One region of the Janthinobacterium sp. SUN137 genome, then DNA from elsewhere that is predicted to be linked to it. Evidence: predicted binding sites of a transcription regulator. Region 1 holds the regulator's gene; each other region holds the start of a gene.
The links. Region 1 encodes FNR, which switches genes on or off when oxygen is low (the NO sensors DNR and NnrR bind a similar motif). Its sites were predicted from a motif close to TTGATNNNNATCAA; they were not measured.
Positions count from the first base shown of each region.

Region 2: the regulator FNR is predicted to act here: its motif matches at 1,567-1,580, upstream of O3298_RS12130 (PAS domain-containing methyl-accepting chemotaxis protein).
Region 3: the regulator FNR is predicted to act here: its motif matches at 2,378-2,391, upstream of O3298_RS07720 (FeoA family protein).

Region 1 covers NZ_JAPWHZ010000004.1:63,626-67,842, reverse strand. The annotation lists gene O3298_RS20750 (response regulator) at 1-1,559, opposite strand, end outside; gene fnr (fumarate/nitrate reduction transcriptional regulator Fnr) at 1,809-2,567, shown strand; gene O3298_RS20740 (FixH family protein) at 2,571-3,095, opposite strand; gene ccoG (cytochrome c oxidase accessory protein CcoG) at 3,198-4,217, opposite strand, start outside.
Region 2 covers NZ_JAPWHZ010000002.1:882,918-887,134, reverse strand. The annotation lists gene O3298_RS12135 (3-hydroxyacyl-CoA dehydrogenase NAD-binding domain-containing protein) at 1-1,207, opposite strand, end outside; gene O3298_RS12130 (PAS domain-containing methyl-accepting chemotaxis protein) at 1,835-3,835, shown strand; gene O3298_RS12125 (protein-glutamate O-methyltransferase CheR) at 3,839-4,217, shown strand, end outside.
Region 3 covers NZ_JAPWHZ010000001.1:1,691,989-1,696,205, reverse strand. The annotation lists gene bfr (bacterioferritin) at 1-66, opposite strand, end outside; gene O3298_RS07735 (Fe2+-dependent dioxygenase) at 488-1,168, shown strand; gene O3298_RS07730 (energy transducer TonB) at 1,323-2,024, opposite strand; gene O3298_RS07725 (bacterioferritin-associated ferredoxin) at 2,042-2,257, opposite strand; gene O3298_RS07720 (FeoA family protein) at 2,670-2,954, shown strand; gene O3298_RS07715 (ferrous iron transporter B) at 2,951-4,217, shown strand, end outside.

The DNA of each region.
Region 1 (4,217 bases):
ACCACTTCGCCGCTCTCCGTGAACTTGATGGCGTTGCCGGCCAGGTTGACGAGGATTTGCTGCAGGCGCTGGGCGTCGCCCACGAGGCGCCGCGGCACGTCGGGCTCGACGGCGATGGCCAGTTCCAGCTCCTTTTCGCCCGCATTCATCGTCATCGTCGTGGCCAGGGTATTCATGACTTCATCGAGGTCGAATTCGACGGGCGACAACTCCATGCGCCGCGCCTCGATCTTCGAATAGTCGAGCACGTCATTGAGGATGCCCAGCAGCGACTGGCCCGCCACTCTGACCATGGTCAGATACTTGCGCTGTTCCGTGTCGAGCCTGGTATTGCCCAGCAAATACACCATGCCCAGTACGGCATTGAGGGGCGTGCGGATTTCATGGCTCATGTTGGCCACGAAATCGCTCTTCGCGCGGTTGGCCGCCTCAGCGCGGTCGCGTTCCTGTTCCAGCTCCGCCGCGCGCGATTCGAGTTCCTGCTGCAGGCGGTCGCGTTCGCTCATCAGGCCGTTGAACGCTTCCGTCAGTTCGCCGATCTCGTCGCGCTGCTGCACCGGCACGGGCGTGAAGCGGCTGCCGCTGGTGCGCAGGGCTTGCAGGGTGTCGCGCAGGCGCACCAGCGGCGACAGCAGGCGCACGGTGACCCAGCCCAGAACAAAGGCGGCCAGCAGCGAGGCGAGGATGCTCCACAGCACCAGCCGGTACAGCACGCCATCGAACGGTTCGAAGGCATCTTCGACGGGGAGCGAGGCGGCCAGCAGCCAGTTCACGGATTTCAGGCGCTTGAAGCTGTTGACGGCCGTGATGCCGCGGCTGTTGGTGCTGACCATGCTGCCTTCGCCATCTTCCTTCAGCAGCTGGGTCGTCGTCAGGTTGGCGTTCGGCTTGCGCGGTTGCAGCAAGCGGCTGGTATCGGGGTGCAGCACGTAGCGCGGCACGGCGCCGCGCGTGAGGATGAAGTAATAGCCGTTCTTGCCGATCTTTTCCGAGCGCAGGCGGCCCAGCAGGTTGTCCTTGTACAGGCGCAGCACGCCGATCACCACGCCGGCCACCTGGCCATCGGCGGCCAGCACGGGCGCCACCATCTGCACGATGGGCATGCCGCTCGACTTGCCCAGCATCGGTTCGGTGATCATGGGCTGGCGTGTGCGCAGGACGGTCTGGAAATACTCGCGCTCGGCGACGTTGATGCCGGCGCGCCCCGCTACCTCCGGCATGTCGGCCACGACGGCGCCATGCGCGTCGAGCACCAGCACGTCATCGAACAGCACCAGCATCGAGCGGCGCGAATAGTATTCGCGCAATTGGGCGGGCCGGGCGATCAATTCCGGCGGCTGCTGTCGGGCCGTCAGGGTGACGATCTGCAGCAGCATGCCCAGCTTGTCGTCGAGCTCGGCAGCGGTGCGGGTGATCAGGGACGATTGCTGGCTCAGCAGTACTCGGGTGAAGTCGTCGCGCATGTGCTGCACCTGGATCATGGTGACCAGCGCGATCATGGCGATCGAGGTCAGGCTGGTGGCCAGCGCGACTTTTGCTTTAATGCCGAGAGGCTTCATGATTTCCTTTTCAGTACCGGGCGGCACAGGCGGCAGATAATGCTGTCAGGAATTTTCCTATCAATGCCCCAGCTTGGCAAGCGGTGCCGCGCAAATTGCCCGTCCCGGATGGGCTTTTGACGATGTTGCCATATAATTAAAGGCTGGACGTCGTTTATTCGCCGAATTTACGGTGAAATTGGCATACGGCAACCCTGTATGCGGCTGTATGCAGTAAACTTGTTGTTGCATTTTCTAAAAGGTACCGACATGACTGAAGCGCTACTCACTCCAACCTTGCCCACCGTGAACGTGGAGGCGTTGCGTGCGCGATGCTCGACCTGCAGCATGCATCAATTGTGCCTGCCGATGGGCCTCGATGTGGGCGACATGGACAGGCTGGACCAGATCATAGGCCGCCGCCGCAAGATCGTGCGCGGCGCCTCGCTGTTCCGTATCGGCGACTCGTTCCAGAACCTGTATGCGATCCGCCTGGGGCATTTCAAGACGTACCAGATCAATCCGGGCGGCGAAGAGCAGGTGACGGGCTTCCAGATGGCGGGCGAACTGCTGGGCATGGACGCCATCAGCGCCGACCGCCACCACTGTAATGCGGTGGCGCTGGAAGACAGCGAAGTGTGTGAAATCCCGTTTTCCAGCCTGGAACAATTGCTGGGCAATATGCCGACCCTGCTGCGCCATTTCCACCGCATGATGAGCCAGGAAATCACGCGCGAGCAAAGCGTCATGCTGTTGCTGGGCAATATGCAGGCGACGCAGCGCTTTGCCGCCTTCATCGTCAACCTGGCGTCGCGCTATGAAGCGCGCGGCTATTCGGGCAGCAATTTCCAGCTGCGCATGTCGCGCGAGGAAATCGGCAACTACCTGGGCCTGACCATCGAGAGCGTCAGCCGCCTGCTGTCGAAGTTCAAGAAGGAAGGCTGGCTGCGCGTCTCGAACCGGGAAATTGAAATCCTGCAGCCGGCGAAACTGAAGGCGATTACGGCCGGCACGGACGTCTGCAAATAAGACTTACAGTTCCTCGTCCGCATGCAGCGCGATGCTGCGCTGCAGCGGCCAGGTCCAGATGCCGGACAGGCGCCACTCGCGTTTGTCGTTTTCCACCAGCACTTGCCAGCGGCTGCGCTCGAGCATCGGCAGCGCCACGGAAAAATTGCCGGCCGCATCGGGCTGTACCAGCACCTTGATATCCTTTTCCGGCAGGGTCGCATGCGCTAGGTGCAGCTGCAAAGGCGCCTGATAGGCCTTGCCGAAGCTGTGCACGGAACCGGTCAGGCGCGCTTGCGCCACGTCATACGACAGGCGCGTATCCATCGCCAGGTCGCTGGCGATCGTGTCGCGCTTCAAATCCTGGTTGATCGCCTTGCCCTGCTTGTAATAATCGCCCACCACCAGCGCATCGGGCTGCGTAAACGCGATATAGCCCATGAAGCTGCCGACGACCACGGACAGGCCGGGGCCGATCATCAGCAGCCATGGCCAGCGATGCTTGTACCACGGTGCAACGGGTGCTTGCAGTTTCAGACTGTCGGACATGATATTTCTCCTGTTTAATCAGCCAGTCCCCGCATGGGGACCGGCCTTCCTGCAACTTCGTGGCGGCGGCGAGGGCACCCGGTCCCCGTCCGCCTTTCCTTGTTAACGTGGCACGATGAATACCGCGCTTTCACGCACATGCAGCGATGGGTCGTCCAGCGATTGCAATTCGATCGCAATCTTGTTCGAGCCCTTCTCTCCCACGCCGTGCGGCACGCGCAGGCGGATCGGCCAACCCAGCGTTTCCGTCGGCTGCAAGGTCACTTCTTCGCGCGTCAGCAAGGTCAGGCCCGGCAAGCCGGAAGCGCTGATTTTGAAATGCTGGCTTTGCTCCGATGTGTTCATGATCTGCAGGCGGTAGACGTTTTCGATCATGCCGTCTTCCACTTCGCGTCCCATGGAACCGCGGTCGCGGATCACGTCCATTTTCAGGGGCGTGCGCAGGGCCAGCGAAGTACACACGGCGATGATGATCAGGGCCAGGATGGAAGTGTAGATCAAGACGCGCGGGCGCATGGCGCGCTGGCGTATCTGCTTCGAATTGAAGTTGTTTTCCATCGCATGGTCGGTACTGTAGCGTACCAGTCCCCGTGGCCGGTCGACCTTGTCCATCACGCTGTTGCAGGCATCGACGCAAGCGGCGCAACCGATGCATTCATACTGCAGGCCGTTACGGATATCGATGCCGGTCGGACACACCTGCACGCACAGGGTACAGTCGATGCAATCGCCCAGCTTGTCGTTGTTGCCGGCCTTCTTGCTCATGGCGCCACGTGGTTCGCCGCGCTTGGCATCGTAGGTGATGATCAAAGTGTCCTGGTCGAACATGGCGCTCTGGAAGCGCGCGTAGGGGCACATGTATTTGCACACCTGCTCGCGCAGCCAGCCCGCGTTGCCGTAGGTTGCCAGGCTGTAGAACAAGACCCAGAACCATTCCCAGGGACCGAAGTTCAGCGTGGTCACCGACTGCGCCAATTCCTTGATCGGCGTGAAGTAGCCGACAAAGGTAAAGCCCGTCCACAGGGCGATGGCGCCCCATACCAGGTGCTTGGCCGTCTTCTTGAACGCCTTGCGCACGGAGGGGCCCTGCTTGTCGAGGGCCATGCGCGCGCTGCGCGTGCC
Region 2 (4,217 bases), on a different contig from region 1:
CGCCCGGCTTCATGACGGCGTCGAGCTGCTTGAAGACAGTTTCCTTGACGCCCAGCTCTTCGAAGACGGCTTCGATGACGATGTCCGCCTGCGCGATGTCCGCATACGCCAACGTGCCGGAAACGAGCGCGATGCGCTGCTCGGCCTTGTCCTGCGTCAATTTGCCCTTCTTGACCGTGTTTTCATAATTCTTGCGGATGGTGGCCAGGCCCTTGTCCAGCGCTTCCTGCTTCGTTTCCAGCAAGGTCACGGGGATGCCCGCGTTGGCGAAATTCATGGCGATGCCGCCGCCCATGGTGCCGGCGCCGACAATCGCCGCGCTGGCGATGGCGCGCACGGGCGTGTCGGCCGGCACGTCGGGCACCTTGCTGGCGATCCTCTCGGCAAAGAAGGCGTGGCGCAGGGCTTTCGATTCCGGCGACTGCACCAGCTGCATGAACAGTTCGCGCTCGTACTTCAAGCCGTCGTCGAACTTCATCGTCACGGCGGCCGCCACGGCATCGACGCATTTCAGCGGTGCGGGGAACGGGCCGGACATGGCTTTCACGGTATTGCGCGAAAATTGCAGGAACGCTTCGTGGTTCGGGTAATCGACCTTGCGCTCGCGCACTTTCGGCAGCGGGCGCACGTCGCCCACTTTCGTGGCGAAGGCCACGGCGGCGGCCAGCAAGTCCGCGCCGGGCGCGATGACTTCGTCGAACAGGGCCGTGCCGGCCAGTTTTTCCGACGCCACGGGCGTGCCCGAGACGATCATGTTCAAGGCCATTTCCAGGCCCAGCACGCGCGGCAGGCGCTGCGTGCCGCCCGCGCCCGGCAAGATGCCGAGTTTAACTTCAGGCAAGGCCATCTGCGCGCCAGGCGCTGCCACGCGGTAGTTGCAGCCCAGCGCCAGCTCCAGGCCGCCGCCCATGCAGACACTGTGGATGGCCGCCACTACAGGCTTGGTCGATTGCTCGACGACGTTGATCAAGGTATGTAGCGTTGGTTCCGTGAGCGCCTTGGGCGAATTGAATTCCTTGATATCGGCGCCGCCCGAAAAGGCCTTGCCGGCGCCCGTGATGACGATGGCTTTGACGGCGTCGTCCGCCAGCGCCTGGCGGATGCCGGCCACGGCGGCCGTACGCGTCGCCAGGCCCAGGCCGTTGACGGGCGGGTTGGCCAGGGTAATGACGGCAACGGCGCCGTTCACTTGATATTCAGCACTCATGTCTCTTCCTTGTTGGTCTATAGGTTTTTGCTTGGCGATGAGGTGGTTGCAAGGGATGAAGCTGCACTATACCGCATAAAAGAACGCTCGTATTATTTTTGTCGTGCGCGCGCAGGCGCCAGCATGGTACGCCATGGTACAACATCATTTGCGGAAAGATTCTGCTGCATGCAGCAAGGTCCAGTAGAAGCTATCACTTGAATATTCATTTAAATAATAAAAGCACAATAATAATAACGCCGTTTTATTATGTAAGAAAATGCGTTTGTTATATGCCGGCATGGGCCAATTGCGACAGTTTTTACATTATTTATTCCCGCCCCTTGTTTTTCGCCAGATGCTGGGGAATAATAAAATTGTTGATACAAATCAATACTCTACAATTTATCTACAATAAGGCATACCGCAGGAAAAACACTGGCGGCCGTTCTGCGCGCACATTCTCACCGATTATCACCAGATGTCGACCGCGGCAATAACATTGCTGCCTTTTATGGATAGCAGTAAAAGTAATAGCAGCGGCATTATCGTTCCCATTCCTCTTCTCACCCCGAAGGAAATACTATGGACGCAGCCAGCCATGTCAGCCACTCCCAGGATCTGGACTTACAAGCGATAAATACTGCATTGAACCGTGTCCAGGCCGTGATCGAATTCGAACTCGACGGCACCATCCTGCATGCGAACGACAATTTCCTGCGCGTCGTCGGCTATACCCTGGCGGAAGTACAAGGCAAGCACCATGCCATCTTCTGCGACCCCGAGTATGTCAAGACGGATGAATACAGCAACTTCTGGGCCAAGCTGGGACGCGGCGAGTTCGACCATGGCGAATACAAGCGCCGCGCCAAGGATGGGCGCGAAGTGTGGATCAACGCATCCTACAACCCCATCCTCGACGCGGACGGCAAACCGTATAAAGTCATCAAGTTTGCCACCGACATCACGGCCACCAAGCGCCGCAACGCCGATTACGAAGGCAAGATCGACGCCATCAGCAAGGCCCAGGCCGTGATCGAATTCCGGCTCGACGGCACCATCCTCGACGCCAACGACAATTTCCTCAAGTCCGTCGGCTACACGCTCGACGAGATCAAGGGCAAGCATCACCGCATGTTTTGCCTGCCCGACTACGCCAACAGCGACGACTATGCGCAGTTCTGGCACAAGCTGGGACAAGGCCAGTTCGACGCGGGCGAATACAAGCGCGTCACCAAGGACGGCCGCGAAATCTGGCTCAATGCCTCGTACAACCCCATTTTCGATACGGAAGGCCGGCCCTTCAAGGTGGTCAAGTTCGCCAGCGACGTCACGGCCCTGAAAAAGCGCAACGCCGAATACGAAGGCAAGGTCAGCGCCATCGGCAAGGCGCAGGCCGTGATCGAATTCGACATGCAGGGCAATGTGTTGGATGCGAACGACAATTTCCTCGCCGTCATGGACTATGACTTGAGCGATATCAAGGGCGAGCACCACCGCATGTTCTGCGAGCCCGAGTACGCGAGCAGCGCCGAATACAAGAAATTCTGGCAAAAGCTCAACCGCGGCGAATTCGACGCGGGCCGCTACAAGCGCCTGGGCAACCATGGCAAGGTGGTGTGGATACAAGCCACCTACAACCCCATCCTGGACCTCAACGGCAAGCCGTATAAGGTGGTCAAGTTCGCCATCGACATCAGCGAACAGGTGAACCTGGAAAACAGCATCCAGTCCAAGGCCGCCAACGACAGCCGCAAGGTCAATGCCCTGCTCGAGTCGGTGGCGCGCGCGGCGCAAGGCGACCTGACCTGCAATATCGTGCCCGAGGGCGACGAGCCGATCGACCTGCTGGCCGGCGGCATCAGCAAGATGATCATCGACTTGCGCGGCGTGATCGGCAACGTGGTGTCGGCGGCGAACGGCTTTGCCGACGCCTCGCACGCGATCGCCGAACGGGCCACGGGCGTGGCCGTGGGCACGCAGGCGCTGGGCGCCACGGTGGAAGAAATGAACGCCTCCATCGACGGCCTGACCTTTTCCATCAATTCCATCGCGGAAAACACCTCGAACGCCGATTACCTGGCGAAAGCCACGCAGCAGGAAGCGGAAGCGGGCGCGCGCGCCGTCGCCAAGTCGATCGAGGCGATGGACTTGATCAACCGCTCGTCGGAAGACATCGGCGAAATCGTCAAGGTGATCAGCGAAATCGCCAACCAGACCAACATGCTGGCCTTCAATGCGGCCATCGAGGCGGCCCGCGCGGGCGAGCACGGCCTGGGCTTTTCCGTCGTCGCCGACGAGGTGCGCAAGCTGGCCGAGCGCTCTTCGCAGGCGACCAAGGAAATTTCCAAGCTGATCAACGAGTCCGTCAAGCGCGTCTCGACGGGCAGCGAAATCTCCCGCCAGGCCAGCGACGCCTTCGACAAGATCGTCTCGGGCGTGGCAAAGACCACCCTGGCCATCTCGGATATCTCGAAGGCGGCCAACGAGCAGCTGCTGACGGCGCGCGAAGTCTCCACGGCGATCCAATACATTGCCGAGGAAACGGAAAAGTCGGCCGCCAACTGCGACAGCATCGCCCGCTCGACGGATGGCTTGAACGAGCGCGCGGGCAGCCTGAACCAGACTGTCTCCGGCTTCGTGGTGTAAGCCATGAGCCACGCGGCCACCTTGACGCCCGAGGTGCTGACGACCCTGATCGCGCTGGTGCGCCAGCATACGGGCATCGCCATGACGGCGCGCAAGAGCGTCTTGCTGGAACGGCGCTTGCAGCCACGGCTGCAGGCGCTGTCCCTGCACAGCTACCAGGCGTACCTGGACCGCGTGGCCAGCGACCGCGACGAGGTGGCCCATTTCATCGACCTGGTGACCACCAACGACACCCTGTTCTTCCGCACGCCGTCCATCTGGGATTATTTCCGCGACCGCTACCTGCCCGCCTGGGCGCGCGCGCATCCGGGCGGCTGCCTCGCCATCTGGTCGGCGGCGGCCGCCAGCGGCGAAGAACTGTATTCGATCGCCATGCTGTGCG
Region 3 (4,217 bases), on a different contig from region 1:
GATGGCCGACAGTTCGTTGGTGAGCTGTGCGTTGAGCATGCGGATGACTTCTTTATCGCCCTTCATGGGATTTCCTTTGTTCTGTGTCGCGTTCGATGATGAAACCGGAGGCTGCTGGCGTTCACTGCCGGGTGGCGCTGGCTGCCTGGTGGCGCGCAGGTTGCCGGTTTCGCTATGCCCGCATGATAGCGCAAAATATGGGCGATTTCGGGCGGTAAACGGCATTTTTCCGTCTTTTTAACGTAAATATCGTGCGAATAAAACCCATTCTCAAATGGATTGGCACATTTTTCCGTTTTTTATTTGTTAAGGAAAATGAAGGCCATTCTCATTCGCGTTCATGCTCCTATTTGGCCGCCGCTGGCGCGCCTGCATGGCCGTGCTGAAAAGGCGGGAAATGTTGCTCCGTTCTTGCTTTTGTGTCTTCTTGGCCGCTGCCGGCGATGCGATAATCAGGCAGCGATATTTACTGAAAAAGGATAGCAAGATGATGCTGCATATACCCGGCGTGCTGACGCCGGAACAGGTCACGCAGTTTCGCCAGCGCCTGGCGCAGACGGACTGGGTCGACGGGCGCGCCAGCGTCGGGGCGCAAGGCGCGCAAGTCAAGCGCAACCGCCAGCTGGCGGAAGGTTCGCCGCTGGCGCTGGAACTGGGCGAGATCGTCAGCCGCGCGCTGATGGCCAACCCCCTGTTCTTTTCCGCCGTGCTGCCGCTGCGCATCCTGCCGCCGTTCTTCAACAGCTATGCGGGCGGCGAGCACTATGGCCTGCATATCGACGGTGCCATCCGCACGCCGAAAAACGGCATGCAATCGATGCGCGCCGACGTCTCGTCGACCGTGTTTTTGAGCGAGCCGGACGAGTACGAAGGCGGCGAGCTGGTGGTGGTCGACGCGTATGGCACGCATGAAGTGAAATTGCCGGCCGGCGACGTGATCGTGTATCCGTCGAGCAGCGTGCATCAGGTACTGCCCGTCACCAGCGGCGAGCGCATCTGCTCCTTCCTGTGGACGCAAAGCATGGTGCGCGAGGATTGGAAGCGCAGCATGCTGTTTGAGCTCGATCAAAACATCCAGAGCGTGCGCGGAGAACACGGCGATTCACCGGCGACGGTGGGCTTGACGGGGCATTATCACAACCTGCTCAGGATGTGGGCGGAGATGTAGAGCGCAAAAAAAAGTCTGCCTGGCCCGGGGATGTAGGCTGGCAGACTGAAACAAGCAGTTGCTTGACTGGTACAGAAAACAGGGCGCAAAAAAGCAAGCAGGGCACAGGGTGCGGTGCTTGCGGGCTGGCAGCGGCGCAAGGGCCGCCGGAAGGCTAGCTCAGTTGGAAGGTCAGCGGTACTAACACGTACACGGGAACAGGCTTGCCGTTTTCGATCATCGGCTTGAACAGCGCGCGCTGGGCTGCCTGGCGGCCTGCCTCATCGAGGTTGCCGTAGCCGGTCGATTTATGGATCAGGATTTGCTCGGGCAAGCCCTTTTCATTGATCAGGATGCGCAACACCACGGTGCCGCTCTCGCCCAGGCGGCGCGACAGATTCGGGTAGATCAGTTGCGGCGCCTTGATGTATTCGACGCTGCTGACGGTGCGCGGCGTCGACGGCGCCGGAGGCGTGGGCGACGGTGTCGATGGCGCTGTCGGCGCGGCGGTGGCAACCGGTGCCGCTTCGGCGCGCGTCGGCTGCGGCGGCGTGATCGTCGGTTCGCTCGGCGCCACGGCGATCAGCGGCAGCGGCGGGATCACGGCGGGCGGCACGGGGGCGCTCAATTCCACGGTTTTCGGTACGGACGGCGCTGGCGGCTTGGGCGGCGCCGGCGGGGCGATGATGCTGATGGTGGTGATGGTCGGCATGGCCGCCGTGACCACACGGCTCAGCAGGCCGCTCTGGATGGCGTAAAAGCCGGCGATGTGCAGGACGACGATGGCCATCAGCGGCGCGAATTTGTTGCGCTTCTTGTCGAAGTCGGCAAATTGCTGCACGGCCTGCACCGTTACGGGCGGGGGCATCATCGTCATGGCGTTCATCGCTTTCTTTAGTTTGTCAGTACAGCTCGCATCAATACGGTTTCTTGCAGCGCCACGGTGGCGTTCAGGTGATCGTTCAGCACTTCCCGCGCGCAGGTGTGGCATTTGCCGCAGCAGGTGGCCACGCCCAGGTCGCGGCGCAGTTCGGCCATGCTGGACAGGCCAAGATCGACGGCTTGACGGATTTCACGATCAGATATGTTGTTGCAGACACATACAATCATTGATACACCTTCTGGCTGGAGGATGAACAGACACTAGTGCTGGAAAGCATTGTTGCTAGTGTTTTAATGAGAATCATTATCATTACGTTTCATTGTCGCGCAAAGCGGGGGACAATGCAAGTGATTTTGATCAAGTGTGCGGCAATTGGCGGCCTGGCGCCGCAGCTTCACAGGCCATGTTTCCGAATGACGCAGCCCTTGATGGGGGCGGCTCTCCGGGCTAAATAAAAACTATTCGCATTCATGTTTATAATGCTGGTATTGTCTCGGACGGTCACCGTCTGGACAGATTGAATGGCCGCTTGTCGGTAATGCGCAACAGTTGCGTTTTACCTCACAAACCTGGAACCGGTGCAAGGCGCCTTGCGCCGTCGCCGGTATCAGGTGTTCTTAATTTGAACGGAATTTGCTCATGACTCTAGTTCCACCCATGATGACGCTCGATGCGCTGGCAGTCGGCCAGAGCGGCACGGTGTTGCATATCACGCCCCACACGGCAGGACAGACGGAGGACGGCGTCGACCTGGCCCGCCGCTTGATGGAGTTGGGATTCGTTCCCGGCGAACGTATCCGCATGCTCAAGCGCGGCATTCCCGGCGGCGATCCGCTGGCCATCAAGGTCGGCAATGCCACGTTCGCACTGCGCCGCTTCGAAGCGGCGCTGATTACGATTCAACCGCTGCTTCAACCGGAATGACCATGGGTGCTGTCGAAACTATCGTGGATGCAGGCGTGCACAAGCCGCCGCATCAGCCACAAATTGCCTTGCTGGGCAATCCGAACTGCGGCAAGACCGCCCTGTTCAACCGTTTGACGGGCGCGCGCCAGAAAGTGGCGAACTACGCCGGCGTGACCATCGAGCGCAAGGAAGGCCATTTCACCTCGCCAGCCGGCAAGCCCGTGCGCCTGCTCGACCTGCCGGGCGCCTACAGCCTGTCGGCCACCACGCCCGATGAAGCCATCACGCGCGACGTGGTGGGCGGCTTGCGCCGCGGCGACCCGCGTCCGGACGCCATCATCTGCGTCGTCGACGCCACCAACCTGCGCCTGAATCTGCGCCTGGTGCTGGAAGTCAAGCGCCTGGGCCTGCCCATGTTGCTGGCGCTGAACATGACGGACGTGGCGCGCAAGCGCGGCATGCTGATCGACACGGTGAAACTGTCGCAGGAACTGGGCATGCCCGTGGTGGAAACCGTGGCGGTGCAGCACGATGGCGAAAAAGCCTTGCTGAACGCCATCGACGCCATGCTGCCGCTGCCGACCGTGGAGGCGAAACCGCTGGCGGCCATCGATGCCGTCAGCGTCGAAGAAACCCAGCGCGAAGTGCGCCGCATCCTGTCCGCCGTCAGCAATGACACGAGCGACAAGGGCAACCTGACGGAAAAGATCGACGACGTGGTGCTGCACCCCGTGTTCGGCCCCATCATCCTGGCCGTGCTGATGTTCCTGATCTTCCAGGCCGTGTTTGCCTGGGCCGCCACGCCGATGGAAATGATCACCGATGGCGTGGGCCACCTGGGTGCCGTGCTGACGGCGAACATGCCAGACGGTCACCTGAAAAGCCTGCTGGTGGAAGGCATCATCGGCGGCGTCGGCAGCGTGCTGGTGTTCCTGCCGCAGATCCTGATCCTGTTCTTCTTCATCCTGAGCCTGGAAGACTGCGGCTACCTGCCGCGCGCCGCCTTCCTGCTGGATCGCCTGATGGGCGGCGTGGGCCTGTCCGGCCGCGCCTTCATCCCGCTGCTGTCGAGCTTTGCCTGCGCCATTCCCGGCGTGATGGCGGCGCGTACCATCCAGAATCCGCGCGACCGCCTGGTCACCATCATGATCGCGCCGCTGATGACGTGTTCGGCGCGCCTGCCCGTGTATGCGCTGATCATCGCCGCCTTCATCCCGGAACGCCAGGTATGGGGCTATCTGAGCCTGCAAGGCCTGGTGCTGTTCGTGCTGTACTTCGCCG